Regions from separate parts of the Ligilactobacillus sp. LYQ60 genome, predicted to be linked through region 3. Evidence: riboswitches for the same ligand, from Rfam matches in the RefSeq annotation. Region 3 holds a riboswitch; each other region holds the start of a gene.
The links. A riboswitch is a leader RNA that binds a small molecule or an ion and turns the genes downstream of it on or off. The one in region 3 is predicted to bind lysine.
Positions count from the first base shown of each region.

Region 1: it holds a riboswitch for lysine, as region 3 does, so the genes downstream of both, ACI3EZ_RS02895 (amino acid permease) here and lysA (diaminopimelate decarboxylase) in region 3, are expected to answer to the same signal.
Region 2: it holds a riboswitch for lysine, as region 3 does, so the genes downstream of both, yjeM (glutamate/gamma-aminobutyrate family transporter YjeM) here and lysA (diaminopimelate decarboxylase) in region 3, are expected to answer to the same signal.

Region 1 is NZ_JBJFZV010000002.1:2,450-5,597, forward strand. It holds gene ACI3EZ_RS02895 (amino acid permease) at 155-1,627, opposite strand; lysine riboswitch at 1,735-1,910, opposite strand; gene ACI3EZ_RS02900 (zinc-ribbon domain-containing protein) at 1,952-2,854, opposite strand; gene ACI3EZ_RS02905 (sulfite exporter TauE/SafE family protein) at 3,003-3,148, shown strand, end outside.
Region 2 is NZ_JBJFZV010000005.1:78,917-82,064, forward strand. It holds gene yjeM (glutamate/gamma-aminobutyrate family transporter YjeM) at 136-1,674, opposite strand; lysine riboswitch at 1,787-1,960, opposite strand; gene glmU (bifunctional UDP-N-acetylglucosamine diphosphorylase/glucosamine-1-phosphate N-acetyltransferase GlmU) at 2,125-3,148, shown strand, end outside.
Region 3 is NZ_JBJFZV010000001.1:146,469-149,616, forward strand. It holds gene ACI3EZ_RS00660 (aspartate kinase) at 1-690, opposite strand, end outside; lysine riboswitch at 878-1,065, shown strand; gene lysA (diaminopimelate decarboxylase) at 1,172-2,485, shown strand; gene dapD (2,3,4,5-tetrahydropyridine-2,6-dicarboxylate N-acetyltransferase) at 2,488-3,148, shown strand, end outside.

The sequences.
Region 1 (3,148 bases), on a different contig from region 3:
AAGGTAACGGTCTCCCGTGCGGCATTACCCGCCCATACTTAACTCGCTGGAGTTTCGGTTCGGAGCTCTCACCATTCCCCGTCTCTGAAAACCTACTTATGGCGAATTATGATGTTTAACACTTTAGCTTTGGTTTCAGTATAATCCGCTCCGCCTACTTGTCAACCTGTTTCTTCTCCGTTACCCGGGTCGTCGTCAGGTCAACTTCCTTGAGCGGAATTAACTTCGTATGATGCTTAAATTTGTAGTAGAAAAACAGTCCGAAGAACAACGGAACCGACATGTACGTAATCAAAATTTGATACCAGTCAAGGTGGGTAAACGCCTTAGTATTTTGCCCCACAATCACTAAAATACACATTACAAACGCCAAAATCGGCCCAAACGGGAACCATTTTGCCTTGTACTTCAGAGCGTTTAAGTCCTTCCCCTGAGCAACGTATGCCCGCCGGAACCGGTAATGTGAAATTGCAATTCCAACCCACGCAATAAACCCGGTTAACCCGCTCGCAGCCACTAAGAAAATATAAACCTTTTGCCCAAAAATACTCGTCAAGAACGTGGCCAACCCAACCAATGTTGTTACCAGTAACGCTGGGAGCGGAATTCCCCGTTGGTTCACTTTGCCAAAAATCCGCGGAGCATCACCGGTTTGCCCCAGCGACATTAACATCCGGGTTGATGCGTACATCCCCGAATTAGCCGATGACAGAACCGCCGTAAGAATGACCGCATTCATCACGGAGGCCGCCGAGGCTAACCCGACCCGTTTAAAGACCAGCGTGAACGGGCTAATGGCAATATCCTTAGCCGAAGAACCTAGTAAATCCGGACTGGTATACGGAATAATGCAAGCAATTACAAAGATTGACAGGATGTAAAATAACAGAATCCGCCAGAAAACCTGCTTGATTGCTGTCGGCACACTTTTTTCAGGTGTGGCTGATTCGCCAGCCGTAACCCCAACAAGTTCCGTCCCCTGGAATGAGAATCCAGCAACAACAAAGACGTTGAGAATTGCCGGCAATCCGCCCACAAACGGGGCCTGCTTGTATGTGAAGTTACGAAGGCCAACCGCATGGCCCCCTCCCATAATGCCTAAGATGGTAAGAAAACCAACCAACAAGAAAACAATAACGGTAACAATCTTTACCAGGGATAACCAGTATTCTGTCTCTCCGTACGACCTAACGGAGAGAAAGTTAATCAAGAAGACTAAGCTTAATGCGCCCAGACTAAAAATCCAATTAGGAACGTGGGGGAACCAGAACTGCAGCACCAATGCCGCCGTTGAGACATCAACCGCAATAGTGATTGCCCAGTTAAACCAGTAATTCCACCCCATCGCAAAGCCTAATGCCGGGTCAACAAACCGCTTTGTGTACGTAGCAAATGATCCCGACACCGGCATGTATGTCGCCATTTCTCCCAGTGACGTCATCAAGAAGTACACCATCACCCCAATTGCGACGTAGGCAATCAACCCGCCTCCAGGGCCGGCCGTAGAGATTGCGGAACCCGAAGCGACAAACAGCCCCGTCCCGATACTTCCTCCGAGGGCAATCATCGAAAGATGCCGGGTCTTTAAGTCCCGTTTTAGTGAATATTCGTGCGAATCCTTTTTCATGGGTTCGTCCTCCTCAGTAATATTATTGAGGCAAACACTAATCAACACCAAAAAGGGCGTAGCCTCGAACTACGCCCCACTCACTTCACAGTTATCTCTGATTCATGGATATCGATAGCGCTCCGCGGTCACCCGCGACAGTCGTCCAGCTCTTAACCAGACGCCCAGCTTCACCCGGGAGGATCCAGGTAAGGCTTCGGCGGTGCACCCTTTCACCTAGCTTCAATGGCAATCCCCTGCCTCAACTAAGTTACTACTGATTACCGCAACCTCTGTTCGATAGTGTTACAATACCAAACTTAGCGCTTAAATACAATCCCTAACTCACTCATCTTGATCGTCATGGTGCTCATCATGCTGTTTCCCCGCATTCCGCACCCGGTTCTCCGCTTCATCTTGTTCCTCTTCTTGTTTGGCTTCTTGCTGGTGCTGCTGGAAGTGCTGTTCAAACGCTATCATCCGTTCCCGGGGAGCCTGAAAAGTATACCGATCATTAGTAATTACCTGTCCCTTTATGCACAATAAAAGCAGCGGAATATCCCCTAACAGGATAATAAAAAGAAAGAAAAACGCGGGTAATTCAGCGTCATGAAACCGCCGAACCTGAGCCGTTAAGTTACAAATCACAGCTGCCGTTGTTCCAGCCATTCCAAGGGTAAAGCCAACCCGAAGAGCAAGTGTTTTACTAATTCCGAGTTCAACTAACAGCTGAACCCCTAGCCCAACAACCACCGTATAACAGGCCAGCAATAAAACCAATCCAAGCGTTCCCCACCAAAAATCTGCCCGGCCCATCCGTTTTCCTAAAACAAACGTATCCCGCATCATTAACTTCGTTGAAGGAATAATCCCCGGTTCAGCTGACTCATTTCGGGGAAGGTGTGGCACCCGCTGCTGTTCTCGTTGCATTTGCTGCTGCATTTCCATCAAGAACCGCTGAAGGTCCTCCTCACTATTGATTGTTGTCACCCGAATTGGCCTGTCACCCTGCACGGTCTTTCCCTGGAGATCCTCCTCTTCTTCCTGGTGGAGTTCATTCGGATCGAGGTATGCTTGATCCGCCCCACAGTACGGACAAAAATTAGCGTTTACCGGAATATCACGGTGACACTTCTTACATTTTTTCTTTTCACCCGTAGCATTATCCCGTTGTTGCCGGGCACCGCAAAAGGCACACTTGTCTTGGTTTCCTTCTAACTGGTGGCCACAGCGTTCACACGTATACATTAACTCCTCACCCGTTCTTAGTCATATTTCAGTTTGCCTTCAATATACCATACTTTATGCACTAACCCGCAGCAGAACCAAAACTTAATCAGCCGGTCTTTTTGAAAAGAGTATAATGAAGGTGATTTTATAAAAAGGAGCGTTACGTATGATTACAACAGCAGCGATCATGCTTTTTGTGGGGTTCCTTGCCGGAACGCTCGGCGCAATTCTTGGAATTGGGGGCGGAATGATTGTCACTCCAATTGTCACCCTCCTATTCGGGCTCAACATTAAGTACGCTATCGGAGCAAG
Region 2 (3,148 bases), on a different contig from region 3:
GGCAAGCAGCGTGAATCGCAAGGGAAAGATTCGGCGGTTAGTACTTCTATTTGGCCCGGTTGCCTTGGCACCGAATTAACGAAAATAGTAATGAGGGTGTGACATTCATCACACCCTCATTTTTTATTATGGTAACTAATCGTTGCTGTTTAGCTCTTCTGCAACGGGGATTCCCGTTGCAGTTCGGTGGCGCTGCCGGTAACCAGCTAGGGAGTAGAAGCTCCAGCCAACGATGCCGAAGAAGACTGGGCCAAAGACCGTCCAGAAGGCGGTATAAAGGTCGTGTTGAAGGAGTGGTTGGATAACCGTAAAGACGATCCCCATGAAAACGGTAGTCCAGCTAATAAACGAAACTGTTGTGGTCAATGCCCGGTTGGTGTAGATCTCAAATGGCCGTTCTAAGTCATGCCGTTTCTTAAAGAACGGGAAGGCCGCAATCAAGAAGAGATACGGCACGGAGGTTGTGACGTTGTTCATATCCTGCAGAACAGTGTAGAATGCCTGCGCGGATTTACCCCCAAAGGAAACCCCGAGGATAATCAGCACAACCATAATGGTTTGGAGCCACATGGCAGTTGCTGGCATTCCGTGTTCATTGAGCTTGGTGAGTTTAGTTGGCCATAACCGTTGCGGGGTTCCAATAATCATTGTCTTTAACGGGGAGTAGATGAGGATGAAGATGGCCCCAAAAATTGAAAAGATTTCTTCAATCCCGATAATCCGGTCGGCCCATAATCCCCATATTTTTGCGGTGGCAACGGATGTGTGGAGAAGAGTGTGCGCAATTGAATATCCAAGGTTACTCATTAATACCAGGGTAATGTTCCCTAGGTCAACGTTGCTGCCACTTAAAACCCGGTGCCAGTTAGCGGTAACCCCCCAAGCAAGGACACCGATGCAGTAGATTACAATCATGCCGATAGCGGCAATGATAATCCCCCGTGGGAAATTTTTGTCTGGGTCCTTTACCTTATCGATGGTGCTGCCCATCGTTTCCATTCCGCCATACGCAAAGACCGCGTAAACAAAGAACGACATTAGTGCGATGGGTGAGCCGAATGCGGGATTCGGGGATCTTACCATACTCTGGGTGGTTAATGGTTGAGCGAGGTGACCATGAACGACTACCAGGTAGATAGCACTGACAATAAGAAAGAAGATGGCTACTCCAATAATAAACGTTCCACAGAAACTGGCGATTTTTTCAATCTTATCAAACCCGCGGGTTGATACGAACGTCGCGAAGACGAGGAGGGTAATTCCGATTAACCCAAGTGTTTGGTTGGACGTTAATCCGAAGAGGTGCCATGACTGGGTAGTATCCCTTCCAAAAATAGCCCCCGAGATTGAAACTGAAATCGTTGAGAAGTTTGTCACCAGCCAGATAACCCATGCTGCGTACCAGATAAAAGTTCCGATGAACGCGGGCTTTTCGCCGATGCTAGCTTGGAGCCACGAGTAGATTCCTCCTTGGCTGTCTTGGAGGGCGGAACCATATTCCGCGAACATAAGTGAACTAGGGATGAAGAAGAATAGTGCCCCTAAAACGTACCAGAGCATTGCACCGTATCCCATTTGGTAGAAGCCGACGGTCGTATTACCAAGCCCATAAATGGCGGCAAAGATCATTAAGACCAGGCTCCACATTGACATTTTGCGTTGACTGTTTTCCATCAGTAACCGCTCCTTAATTAATTGGATTAAATAATTAATAAAGGTTGGCTAACACTACTGGTGAAGAAAACCCCTCCGGGCACCACATGCACCAGGAGGGGTTTATCCGTTCCGTGTGAATAGCGCTCCGCATTACTGCGACAGTCCGTAGCTTATTCAACTACGTCCCAGCACTCAGCTCATCCCAAGAACTGATGCTTCGGCAACCGCTCCTTTCGCTTTTCATCATCGGCGTGGGCAAGCCTCCGAAAAGGTACTCTTATTGGTCGCGACCTCTATTACCTTATTTACCAACTTTATACTACGTTCATTCGTGATCGTCAAGGAAAGGCGAATATTTTTTCAATTATTCTATTAAATGTTGGAATTATGATTTGAAGCTAAAATTGCGTCTCTTCAGGACATGGAGTAAGATTAAGATTAGTTAGTTAATAAAGGATTTGAGGAATTATGACAGAGAAATATGCAGTGATTTTAGCAGCAGGTCAGGGAACCCGAATGAAGTCGAAGTTATATAAGGTCCTCCACCCCGTTTGTGGGAGGGCAATGGTTGATCACGTATTAACTCAACTGGAGCAGGTTGGAATTGACCAGATTGTGACTATTGTTGGTCACGGTGCGGATCAGGTTAAGCGCCTTCTTGGTGAGCGAACCACCTATGCTTTGCAGGCGGAACAGCTTGGAACGGGGCACGCCGTGATGCAAGCGGAGGATGTTTTGGGTCCCAAGGATGGCGTTACCCTCGTAACGTGTGGTGATACCCCATTATTTACCGCGACGACGTTTAAACAGTTGTTTGCTTACCACGAGCAACAAGGAGCGGCAGCCACGGTTTTAACGGCGCATACGGAACAACCGTTTGGCTATGGACGGATTATCCGGAATGCGGATGAAACGGTTGCCAAGATTGTTGAACAGAAGGACGCAACTTCAGAAGAAGCAGCTGTTCAGGAAATTAACACGGGTGTGTATTGTTTTGATAATAAGGAATTATTTGCCGCACTTCACCAGTTATCCAACGATAACGCGCAGGGTGAGTACTACCTCACGGATGTCATTGGTATCTTAAAACAGGCTGGTAAACAGGTCGACGCCTTCCAAATGGACGACTTCACGGAATCAATGGGCGTTAATGATCGGGTGGCGCTGGCAAACGCAACGCGGGTGATGCAGCAGCGAATTAACACCCACCACATGCAAAACGGGGTTACCATGATCGACCCAGCGACCACGTACATTGATGCGGATGTCCAGATTGGGAACGATACTGTAATTGAACCTGGGGTGGTGCTTAAAGGGAAGACAATCATTGGGAGTGATTGTGTGGTTGGTGCGCACTCCGAGATTCGGGATAGTGTCATTGAGAATGGCGTAACGGTAACGGCATCATTCCTTGAAAATGCGGTAATGCATAAGGATAGTAATATTGGACCGTACAGTCACCTCCGGCCAAAGGCAGAGATTGGTGAAGGGG
Region 3 (3,148 bases):
ATTGGCCGCATAAATCGCATCTACGTCCGTAAAGTTTTCGTAGCATTCAGCTGCCACTCCCCGCGCAATAATAGCGCCAGTAATGTCTGATCCCCCGCGAGAAAACGTGGCAATTTCTCCGGCAGAAGTATAGCCGTAAAATCCCGGAACCACCAAAACTTCCTGGAAAGCTTGGAGCCGCACCAGGTGATCATAGGTTTCAGGGAGAACCGTTGCATTATTGGGGCCATGTTGATCACTTACAACAATTCCCGCTTCTTTGGGATCAATGAAACGAGCAGGAATCTTCTGATAGTTGAGGAGGGCAGCGATCAGAAAGGCTGTTAGCCGTTCCCCAGTAGCCTTAAACGCGGCCATTAAATAGTCTGCGTTCGGGAAGGAAGTCTCCGCTAAGGAAATAATCGTTTGTGGAATAAACTGTAAGTCACTTTGCGGTAAATTAAAGTACGCAGCAATTTCGAAGTACCGGTGAATAATTTCTTCCCGAATTGCAGCGTAATCATCACGGTGAAGAACGGCGGTTGCGTATGCAATTAATAAATCCGTCACCTTAACATCATCGGCTGAACGTTTCCCGGGAGCAGATACCACCATTATTCGGCGTTTCGGGTCTTCCCTAATAATTGCGATTGCCTGCTCAACGTGTGGCCCATCTGCGAGCGAACTTCCCCCAAACTTAACGACTTTCATGTAATTTCCCCTCCAAATAAGAATTCTGTGAAAGATTACGTATTATTTTAATAACGCATTTGGTGCTGTCAACACCTAAAGTAAAATAAAAATAACAAATAGTGGTGCCATCTAAGGAAGAAAAAAATAATGAAAATTAAATTTCAATTAGCGATTGACATTTAGTAAATAGCAGTGTAGATTAAAAGCAAGTCGAAGAGGCGCGGCCAATATCAGTATCTTGGGTTAGTTTATTCCCGAACGATGATCCCAAGTGAAAGGAGCGGTCGCCGAAGCGCTGGAAAGGGAATTTTATTTCTGGTTTGCTGGGTTGAAGTTTAAGAGACTTCAGACTGTCGCAAGAAAATAAAGGCTTGCGGGGCGCTATCGACATCGGATTTCTACACTAATTTTAATTAACGATTACGTAGATTCCCCTGTGTGACGCGCACACGGGGGATTTTTTTAGCGCCCTGTACTCAAAACGTATGGGGGAATTAAAATGTCATTTTCACACCAATTCGCAACAACGCCAACTGGTCACTTAATGCTCGGGGGATGTGATGCCCTGACACTTGCCCGTAAATACGGAACGCCACTAATCGTATACGACGTTGACCAGCTTAAGGCGGCTGTTTCTCAATTCACACAAACACTTGCCGCTTCGGAGCTCACATCTGCCGTTTGTTACGCAAGTAAGGCATTCTCGTGTATCGCAATCTACCAGTTAATGGCCCGTTTAGGGTGTCATGTTGATGTGGTATCAGGGGGAGAACTCTATACTGCGCTTCAAGCTCACTTCCCACCGGAGCGAATTTGTTTTCACGGAAATAATAAAACAAAAGCAGAGCTAGAATTTGCAATTACCAAGCATGTCGGAACAATTGTTATTGATAATTTCCACGAAATTAACTTACTAAAGCAGGTTTTGACTAACCAGAACGCTACGGTCAACGTGATGCTTCGGGTGACGCCTGGGGTACAGGCACACACTCATCGATACATTACGACTGGCCAAATTGACAGTAAGTTTGGGTTCGATCTCGCTTCAGGGCAGGCAACTACCGCGTTGCAGTGGATTTTAGCCTGTCCCCGCATGAACTTCATTGGGGTTCATGCTCACATCGGTTCACAAATCTTTGTACCGGATGGCTTCGTTACGGAAATTAACCGATTATGCACCCTTATTGCACAATGGGCCCGTAACTTTGCGGTAATCCCCGCCGTACTTGATATTGGCGGGGGATTTGGCATTCAGTATACAAATGATGAGCACCCGGTTCCCGTGAAGACGATTCTTCAAACAATTACCACCACTGTCAAACAATCTTTTAAGCAAGCCCATTTGCCACTGCCAGCCTTGTGGGTCGAACCCGGGCGGGCCATCGTTGGTCCCGCCGGAACTACGCTATATACCGTGGGGAGTGAAAAACACCTCCCCGGGAGATTACCGTACGTCGCCGTCGACGGGGGGATGGGCGATAACATTCGACCAGCCCTATACGATGCCCACTACACTGCATTAAATGCTGCATGTCCAACCGCCCCCGCAATTAACCGGATTCGGTTAGTTGGAAAGTACTGCGAATCGGGAGATGTTTTAGTGGATGATTTACGAATTGCACCGTTATCCGCAGGAGACATTGTGGCGATACCAGTAACCGGCGCATATGGTTATTCAATGGCATCTAATTACAACCGAAATTGCCGACCGGCAGTCGTTTTTGCACAGCGCGGACATTCGCAACTCGTAATTCGACGTGAAAGCTATTCACAACTAGTAATTAATGATTTGCCGTATGAAGGGAGTAATTAAAAATGAAGCAAATGAATACCCAAGAAATAATTAACTACATTGGAAACGCCCCTAAAACAACGCCCGTTCGGGTTTATCTTCAAGGAAAATTTACGACTGTTACGTTCCCAGCAGAAATCACCAGTTTTCATACACCAACCATGGCAATTTTGATTGGTGATTGGGGAAAGATTAAGCCCTTTATTACGGCGCATGCCACAGTAATTGAAACAACCCACGTCGAAGTACTTGCTCGAAATAGCGCCGTTCCGCTGCTAGACTACATTGACACGGATGCTCGAATTGAACCCGGAGCGATTATCCGGGACCAGGTTAAAATTGGAAACCGGGCAGTCATTATGATGGGGGCTATCATTAACATCGGCGCTGTAATCGGGGAAGAATCGATGATCGATATGGGCGTAGTCCTAGGGGGCCGAGCGCAAGTCGGCCGGCATTGTCATATTGGCGCGGGGAGCGTTTTAGCCGGAGTAATTGAACCGGCAAGCGCGCAACCAGTTGTTATTGAGGACAACGTTATGGTTGGCGCCAATGCAGTTGTACTAGAAGGCGTCCGGGTTGGCTACGGGGCAGTCATTGCCGCAGGCGCAGTGGTGACACATGATGTGGCTCCCAACACCGTCGTTGCTGGGGTCCCAGCTCGGATTATTAAAAAGAAAGATA